DNA from 2 places in the Streptococcus sp. LPB0220 genome. Region 1 is predicted to be linked to the other one. Evidence: predicted binding sites of a transcription regulator. Region 1 holds the regulator's gene; the other holds the start of a gene.
The links. Region 1 encodes Rex, which represses fermentation and respiration genes when NADH is low (regulators of the CRP and FNR family bind a similar motif). Its sites were predicted from a motif close to TTGTGAANTANTTCACAA; they were not measured.
Positions count from the first base shown of each region.

Region 2: a site for Rex is predicted at 2,345-2,362, ahead of adhE (bifunctional acetaldehyde-CoA/alcohol dehydrogenase). Genes of this name have one in related genera too.

Region 1 is NZ_CP044230.1:1,034,699-1,039,239, reverse strand. It holds gene LPB220_RS05515 (cysteine desulfurase family protein) at 1-520, shown strand, start outside; gene LPB220_RS05510 (DUF1831 domain-containing protein) at 530-877, shown strand; gene LPB220_RS05505 (DUF4649 family protein) at 879-1,094, shown strand; gene LPB220_RS05500 (redox-sensing transcriptional repressor Rex) at 1,224-1,871, shown strand; gene radC (RadC family protein) at 1,924-2,607, opposite strand; gene LPB220_RS05490 (hypothetical protein) at 2,662-2,940, opposite strand; one part of gene LPB220_RS05485 (IS3 family transposase) at 3,133-4,040, opposite strand; one part of gene LPB220_RS05485 (IS3 family transposase) at 4,040-4,481, opposite strand.
Region 2 is NZ_CP044230.1:59,153-63,693, forward strand. It holds gene LPB220_RS00375 (hypothetical protein) at 1-263, shown strand, start outside; gene LPB220_RS00380 (acyltransferase family protein) at 253-2,055, shown strand; gene adhE (bifunctional acetaldehyde-CoA/alcohol dehydrogenase) at 2,457-4,541, shown strand, end outside.

The DNA.
Region 1 (4,541 bases):
CCACAAATTCCACGGACCAAAGGGCGTCGGTTTCCTTTATGCAACCTCCCCAGATTTTGATAATCTTTTACATGGTGGGGATCAGGAAAGTAAGATGAGAGCCAGTACGGAAAATCTCATTTCTATTGTCGGGATGGCAACCGCGCTTCAGCAAGCTACACTTCGTCAAGAAGAAAATTTCAACCAGGTTCAAAAACTCGGCCAAGAACTAGTCAATGGTTTAGGGACATACGATTACTATGTAAATGCTAGTGACGATCATCTTCCATTTGTTTGGAATCTTGGCTTCCCAGGCGTCCAAAATGATGTCTTATTGATGCGACTTGATCTTGCTGGAATTTCTGTCTCTACAGGTTCTGCTTGTACCGCTGGTACAGTTCAACCCAGCCATGTCCTTGAGGCGCTCTATGGAAAAGATAGTTCACGCCTAAAAGAATCCATTCGAATTAGTTTTTCAGAACTCAATACCATAGAGGAGGTCCAAGACTTCCTCACAAAGCTTAAAGAAATTTTATCATAGGAGAACAATATGGCTTTTGAAACAAGTGTTTCATTGAAAGACTGCAAATATACCTATAGTCTACACCCAAATGTAAAAAAATATACCTTACGTGACAATACATTCGCTGTTACAAAAGTTGGAAATTACGAGTTAAATCGTTTGCTCGAAGCCGTTCCAAATAGCGGCGAAGGCTTCCTACTTAAAATCATTTTCAATAAAGATTTGACAGGTTTTAAGATCAATATTACAGACAAGTCTGGGCTTCGCCTGGTTAATATCTTTAAAAATCCAGAAAATGATATTATCCAACAAAAATTCTATTTCTTAATGGATAGTCTCGTCGAAAGAGAAATTTTCAACAAAACAGAGGTTTAATATGGTAACCCTAACTTATATCGACGCTTACCAAGTAGAACGAACAACTACTTATCCCAACCTTGCAGCCTGCATCCTAGCTTTTTCAGGCTGTGTAACCTTGCCTGACTCTTACTCAATCGTATCCATTGAATACAAGGGAGAAAAACTCCCCTATACAGGACGAGTCGATGGACTCTATGCTTTTTTGAAAAAGGTAGAGCAAGCTGAAAACTAAGCTGATGATGATGGAACTCTCCATCGCCATCAGCTTTTTCTTTAGACAAAAATATTTTTGAAAAAACACTCTAGATAGTTGATTTTTTCACAATCTTCCTATACAATAAGAGGGAAAGGTTGTGATATTGTGAAACATGATAAAAATACTCCAATTCCACGCGCAACAGCAAAACGCTTATCGCTCTACTACCGAATTTTTAAACGCTTTAACTCTGAAAAAATAGAGCGCGCCAATTCCAAGCAAATTGCTGATGCAATTGGGATTGACTCTGCTACCGTTCGCCGAGATTTTTCTTATTTTGGTGAATTAGGAAGACGTGGATTTGGTTATGACGTAAAAAAACTGATGAACTTCTTTGCCGATCTCTTAAATGACAATGCCATTACCAATGTCGCTATTGTGGGGATCGGAAATATGGGAAGTGCGCTCCTCAACTATCGCTTCCATGAACGCAATAAGATGAAAATTGTCATGGCTTTTGATGTAGATGATCATGAACTGATTAATACCAAAAGTAAGGATGGGATCCCCATTTATGGGATTTCTACGATCAAAGAGAATCTCAAAAAAGAAGGCATTCAAACAGCAATTTTAACTGTCCCAAGTATTAAAGCGCAGGAAGTTGCTAGTCTTTTAGTAGATGCCGGTGTCAAAGGAATTCTAAGCTTTTCTCCAGTCCATCTGACAGTTCCTAAAGAGGTTGTTGTCCAATATGTCGATCTTACTAGTGAATTGCAAACACTTCTTTATTTTATGCGTAAAAACGAAGAATAAAGACTTATACTTCAACAACAAAAAGGTTGGAACAAGAAGGTTCCAACCTTTTTTATACCAAATAATCCGTTTCTTCTCGATAACTATAGTAGTTTTCTTCGGATACAATCAAATGATCCAATAGGGTCAACCCCATTACTTCACAGGCCTCTAAGACTCGCTGAGTGACTTCATCATCATTTTTACTGGGGAACACAGCACCAGATGGATGATTGTGAGCCAAGATAATGGAGGTTGCCATGTGCTTCAGTGCATAATGCAGGATTTCACGCGGCTCCGCGATACTTCGATTCACTGTTCCAATAAAGATCGTCTGTTGATGAATAATTTCATTTTGGGTATTCAAATAAAGGGCAACTAGGTGCTCCTGCTTTTTATGGCCAATTTCCTGTTGAATTTTATGGGCCAATTTCTGACTACTCATGATTTGTTCGGAACTCATTAGTTCATCTTTATGAATCCTTCGTCCAAACTCAATAACAGCCTGAAGTTCGATGGCCTTCACTCGCCCAATGCCAGAGATTTCCTGTAGCTCCTCTAGGGTTAATTGCCCTAACTCCTTTAAACTATTTACCGAGCTCAAAAGACCTTGTGCAATCTCATAAACGCTTTTTTGCTTGTTACCTGTCCGTAAGAGAATGGATAACAATTCCTGATGACTTAGCTTATCCACCCCTTCAGAAACTAAGCGCTCCCTAGGAAGCAAAGATGGTTCAATAAATGATATGTCGTACATAATTTCCTCCTCACTTATTAATTCGTAATAAATTGAGAAAATAACGACCTTTCATTATTTACTGGCGATTTCTTGCTTCAAATCATCTAACACTAAGACTTCATCTTTATTAAAGCGGATCTGATAACCTGTTTGAACTTGTTCAAGCTCCTTTAAAAACTGTTGAATTTCACAGCGGATCAAGTACTCCTGACTCTGAGGAATGGCTTCTAAGGTTTGGTAGACTTGCTCTACTTCGTAGATTCCTTTCGTAATTAATCCATTTCGTGGAAAATCATTTATTAAGAGATTATAGAAATGATGCAAGAGATGATAAATTCGCTCTTTTGTCACTATTCTACCTCCTTATCATACTCTTTCTCCTCTTATTATATACCTATTTTCCCTCAATATTATGACAAATTCCTTACATTATATTACCAATCGCTTACAATTTTACAAGAATCCTTTAGTTATTTCATGCCATACTATAAAGAAAAAAGCCCCGGCATCTCTGTACTGACCCCAAAAAGTTAGACAAATAATTTAAGTTAAGGATTTAGTCCTGTATTGCACAGGACTAAGTCCTTTTAGTTTTACCTTAATTCGTTTGTTGTTGTAATAGTCAATATAGTTTACAATAGCTTGTTCCAATTGGTTAAGTGACTTAAATGTATTCTCGTAACCATAAAACATTTCCGATTTCAAAATGCCAAAGAAGGATTCCATCATGCCGTTGTCTGGGCTGTTTCCTTTACGTGACATGGACGGTTGAATTCCTTTATCCTCTAAAAAACGATGATAATACTGGTGTTGATACTGCCATCCTTGATCACTATGAAGAATTGTATTTGTGTAATGATTCTCAGTAAAGGCCTGGTCTAACATAGCTTTCACTTGTTCTAAATTCGGTGAAGTCGAAAGATTATAGGCGATAATTTCGCTATTAAAACCATCTAAAACTGGCGATAAATAAAGTTTTTGATTGCTTGCTGGAATGGCAAACTCGGTCACATCTGTGTAGCACTTTTCCATTGGCTTGGTTGCTTCAAATTGGCGTTGAATAAGATTATCTGCTTTCTTACCAATCTCTCCTTGGTATGAAGAATACTTCCGTTTACGACGAATACGAGCACTTAAACCAAGGACCTTCATCAGACGTTGGACCTTCTTATGATTCACTACAAAACCACGATTCCTCAATTCAAGAGTCATTCGACGATAGCCGTAATTCCCTTTATGCTCAGTAAAAATAGATTGAATTTCAACTTTAACATCATAATCCTTATCGCTTTGATCGAGCTGTTTTAAATGATAATAATAAGTTGAACGGGCAAGCTTAATAATCTTTAGAAGAATCTCTAAAGCAAACTCTGTTACCAATCCTCGGACAATTTCCGTTTTTCTTCTTGCTCTTTTTCGTCCCTCAATCGGAGTTCTCTCAACTTTTTTAGAACCGCATTCTCCGCTCTCAAGTACTCATTTTCTGCTTGAAGACGTTCTAGTTCTGTCATCTCTTCGGGTTTCTTCTTTGGCTTACGTCCCATTTTAGGTATCCTTCCTCTTGTTTTCTCAACAATAGTATACCCGTTTTTCTTATATTGTGCTATCCAATTATGCAACATTCCAACACTTGGAAGAGCATAATCTAGAGATACCTTTATTTGTGAACGACTTTCAAGCAGAACTTTATCAATGATTTCTTGTTTTAGTTCGGGAGAATAGTAACAATTCTTTCCTTTTTTGACGATTTCTATTCCATAACGATCAATCAATTTAATCATGTACTTAAGATTAGAAATGTTTATCCCAAATTGATTTGAAAGCTCTTTGAAGCTTCGCCCTTGTTTTTTATGTTCATAGATCTGAACTTTATCTTCATAAGTTAATTTCATAATAAAAACACCCCAAAAGTTAGATTTTTTTCTGTCTAACTTTTGGGGTGCAGTTCACTC
Region 2 (4,541 bases), 980 kb from region 1:
GGGCGATCCGTTACGACGGAAGTTTGGTCCGTGGCAAGATGAATGGCAAGGGAACCGTCACTTTTAAAAATGGGGATACCTATACAGGTAACCTCGTCAACGGCTCTTTTAGTGGCTATGGTAAGTTTAAGTCCAAGGATGGCTGGACCTATGAAGGGCAGTTTGTTAATGGCCAGCCGGAGGGCAAAGGCACCTTAACCACAGAAGCCAACGTCGTATACAAAGGAACATTCAAGCAGGGGATTTATCAAAATGCGCATTAAATGGTTTTCACTAGTCCGTGTTACAGGACTCTTATTGGTATTGCTTTACCATTTCTTCCAAAAAGCCTTTCCTGGAGGCTTCATTGGGGTAGATATTTTCTTCACCTTCTCAGGATTTTTGATTACAGCGCTCTTGATCGATGAATTTGCGCGCAAGCAAGGAATCGACTACCTGGCATTCTTGAAACGGCGCTTTTACCGGATCGTACCACCCCTTGTCTTTATGGTCTTGGTCGTAATGCCCTTTACCTTTATGGTCCAACGGGACTACGTGGCTGGTATTGGGACTCAGATTGCGGCGGTCTTTGGTTTTGTGACTAATTTCTTTGAGATGGCAACGGGTGGTAGTTACGAAAGCAACTTCATTCCGCATCTCTTCCTTCATACCTGGAGTTTGGCTCTAGAAGTGCATTACTATGTGCTCTGGGCACTTTTGGCATGGTTCTTGGCTAAGCGAGCTAAGACGGTTGGAAAATACCGAGGCATGCTCTTCTTAGCATCCAGCGGGCTCTTTCTCTTCACCTTCTTGTCCATGTTCATCCGCGCCTTTCTGACAGCCAATTTCTCTACCATCTATTTTTCTAGCTTCACTCACATCTTCCCCTTCTTTGCGGGATCATGCCTAGCAACGGTGACAGGGATTGCCAATGTCAGCCCGAACTTTACAAAGCTGGTGCAGTCTTGGAGCATGAAAAAGACCTTATCGGTCTTGGGTGGAAGCTTTGCCTTCTTGTTTGTGCTCAGTCTTTTCTTGCCATTTGATAGCTTGTGGACCTATCTGTTTGGCTTTTTAGCAGCGACAATCGCAGCTTGTGCCATGATTCTGTCGGCCCGCATTCTCCATGAAAAGACGCCAGATAAAAAAGAACCAGCCATTCTCAATTTCTTGGCAGATACCAGTTATGGTGTCTATCTTTTCCACTGGCCTTTCTTTATCATCTTCTCTCAACATTTGGGAAATATGATGGCAGCCCTTGTGACGACGATCGTTTCCTTGATTCTAACGGCTCTGTCCTTCTATATTTTGGAGCCAACCATTGCAGGCAAGGAGCCTCGTGTCTTTGGTATGAAGATGGATCTCAGCTTTTTGACCAAGCCAATCTTTTACCTCATGATTCCATTAGCTCTCTTGATGATCGGGATCTCTGCCTTTGCACCAACAGTCGGAGCTTTTGATGAGAGTTTGGTAGTGAGTGGGCTCAATCAAGCAGACAGCAAAATGCAGGTCACTCGGACGCAAGTGGACAATGCGACTGCAACAGACTATAACGTCTCAAATGGTGTGACCATGATCGGTGATTCGGTTAACTTGCGAGCGCAGGACTACCTAACCAAAGCGATCCCGGGCATCCAGATCGATGCAGTGGTGAGCCGTCAGTTGGAAAATGGAATGAAGGTCTTTGAGACCGATATCTCCAATAAAGTTCTCCTAAAAAATGTGGTCATTGCCCTAGGAACCAATACTGTAAGCAACTACAAAGAATTGCTGGATCAGTATGTTGAGAAACTTCCAAAAGGCCGTCGCTTGATCCTTGTGACACCATATGATGGGCGCTATGCCAACGATCAGTCCAGTGAATCGGTTCAAACGCGTCTTTATGAGTTGGAACTAGCTAAGAAATACGACTTTATCACCATTGCGGACTGGTACCAAGTAGCAATTGAAAATCCAAACATTTGGGTGGGAACAGACTCTGTTCACTTCAATATGGAAACCAATGGTGGGGAACTCTATGCTCAAACAGTCAAAGAAGCCCTTGATAAGGCCGAAAAGGGTCCGGTCAAGAAGTAACAATGCTTCTCTGAAACTGAAACAAAACAAATCCTAACAAAATAAAACAAAAAGCAACTTTTTACTTGTAAAAAGCTGCTTTTTTTAGTAAGATTAAGAAAACGCTTACAAAAATCAATTGAAAATATCACTTTGTGAAGAAAAAATTTTTTAATTATTTCTTCACAATTTTGCTAAAGAATTGCTTTCACAGCAATACGATTGATAAAGTTTTCACAAACTTCGAAAAATTCTTTGTGAAAGTTGCTTGGAAGTGTTTACAAAAATCTCAAAATAGAGTACAATTATATTGTGAAATAATTAACAAATCGAAATTTCTTACACTATTCTTGAAAATTTCCGAAAACATGAAAAAGTTCTAGAAAAGGATAAGGGTTTCAAACATTGGAGGAAAGCATCAAATGGCTGATAAAAAAACTCTCTCACCTGAAGAAAAGAAACTCGCTGCTGAAAAACACGTAGACGAGTTGGTGCAAAAAGCGCTGGTGGCGCTTGAAGAAATGCGCAAATTGAACCAGGAGCAAGTGGACTACATTGTAGCGAAAGCATCTGTAGCTGCTCTTGACGCACACGGTGAGCTTGCTCTTCATGCTTATGAAGAAACTGGTCGTGGGGTCTTTGAAGACAAGGCAACAAAAAACTTATTCGCTTGTGAACACGTTGTGAACAACATGCGTCACACCAAGACAGTTGGGGTCATTTCAGAAGATGACGTCACTGGTTTAACGCTGATTGCAGAGCCAGTCGGAGTTGTCTGCGGGATCACTCCTACAACCAACCCTACTTCAACAGCAATCTTTAAAGCATTGATTTCCTTGAAGACACGGAACCCTATCGTCTTTGCCTTCCACCCATCTGCTCAAGAATCATCTGCTCATGCGGCACGAATCGTCCGCGATGCGGCAATTGCAGCTGGAGCACCTGAGAACTGTGTGCAATGGATTACCCAACCTTCTATGGAAGCAACCAGTGCCCTTATGAACCATGAAGGAGTTGCTACGATCCTTGCGACCGGTGGTAACGCCATGGTGAAAGCTGCTTATTCTTGTGGAAAACCAGCTCTTGGGGTTGTTGCCGGAAACGTGCCTGCTTACGTTGAAAAATCAGCCAACATCCGCCAAGCAGCACACGATATCGTCATGTCTAAATCATTTGACAACGGTATGGTCTGTGCGTCTGAACAAGCGGTCATCATAGATAAAGAAATCTACGATGAGTTTGTTGAAGAATTCAAATCTTACCACACTTACTTTGTTAACAAAAAAGAAAAAGCCCTTCTTGAAGAGTTCTGCTTCGGCGTAAAAGCCAACAGCAAGAACTGCGCGGGTGCGAAATTGAATGCGGACATCGTTGGGAAACCAGCAGCATGGATCGCTGAACAAGCTGGCTTCACTGTACCAGAAGGAACCAATATCCTTGCAGCAGAATGTAAAGAAGTTGGTGAAAAAGAACCGTTGACTCGTGAAAAATTGTCACCAGTCATCGCTGTTTTGAAATCTGAAAGCCGTGAAGACGGAATTAACAAAGCTCGCCAAATGGTTGAATTCAACGGCCTTGGTCACTCAGCAGCCATCCATACTGCTGATGAAGAATTGACCAAAGAATTTGGTAAAGCAGTTAAAGCTATTCGTGTGATCTGCAACTCTCCTTCGACTTTCGGTGGTATCGGGGATGTTTACAATGCCTTCTTGCCATCATTAACACTTGGATGTGGTTCTTACGGACGCAACTCTGTTGGGGACAACGTTAGTGCCATCAACCTCTTGAATATCAAAAAAGTCGGACGCCGGAGAAATAACATGCAATGGATGAAACTTCCTTCAAAAACATACTTTGAACGTGATTCAATTGAATACCTACAAAAATGTCGTGACGTTGAACGTGTCATGATCGTTACAGACCACGCTATGGTAGAGCTTGGTTTCCTTGATCGTATCATCGAACAGCTTGACCTTCGTCGCAACAAGGTGGTTTACCAAATCTTTGCAGACGTAGAACCAGATCCAGATATCACAACTGTTGAACGTGGTACAGAGATCATGCGTGCCTTCAAACCAGATACGATCATTGCTCTCGGTGGTGGATCACCAATGGATGCGGCCAAAGTTATGTGGCTCTTCTACGAACAACCAGAAGTGGACTTCCGTGACTTGGTACAAAAATTCATGGATATCCGTAAACGTGCCTTCAAGTTCCCATTGCTTGGTAAGAAGACTAAATTTATTGCGATCCCAACAACATCTGGTACAGGATCTGAAGTAACTCCATTTGCCGTTATCTCTGATAAAGCAAACAACCGTAAATACCCAATCGCAGACTACTCATTGACTCCAACAGTTGCCATCGTAGACCCTGCCTTGGTATTGACAGTTCCAGGATCTGTTGCAGCAGACACTGGTATGGACGTCTTGACGCACGCGACAGAAGCTTACGTATCACAAATGGCTAGCGACTTCACAGATGGTCTTGCTCTTCAAGCTATTAAA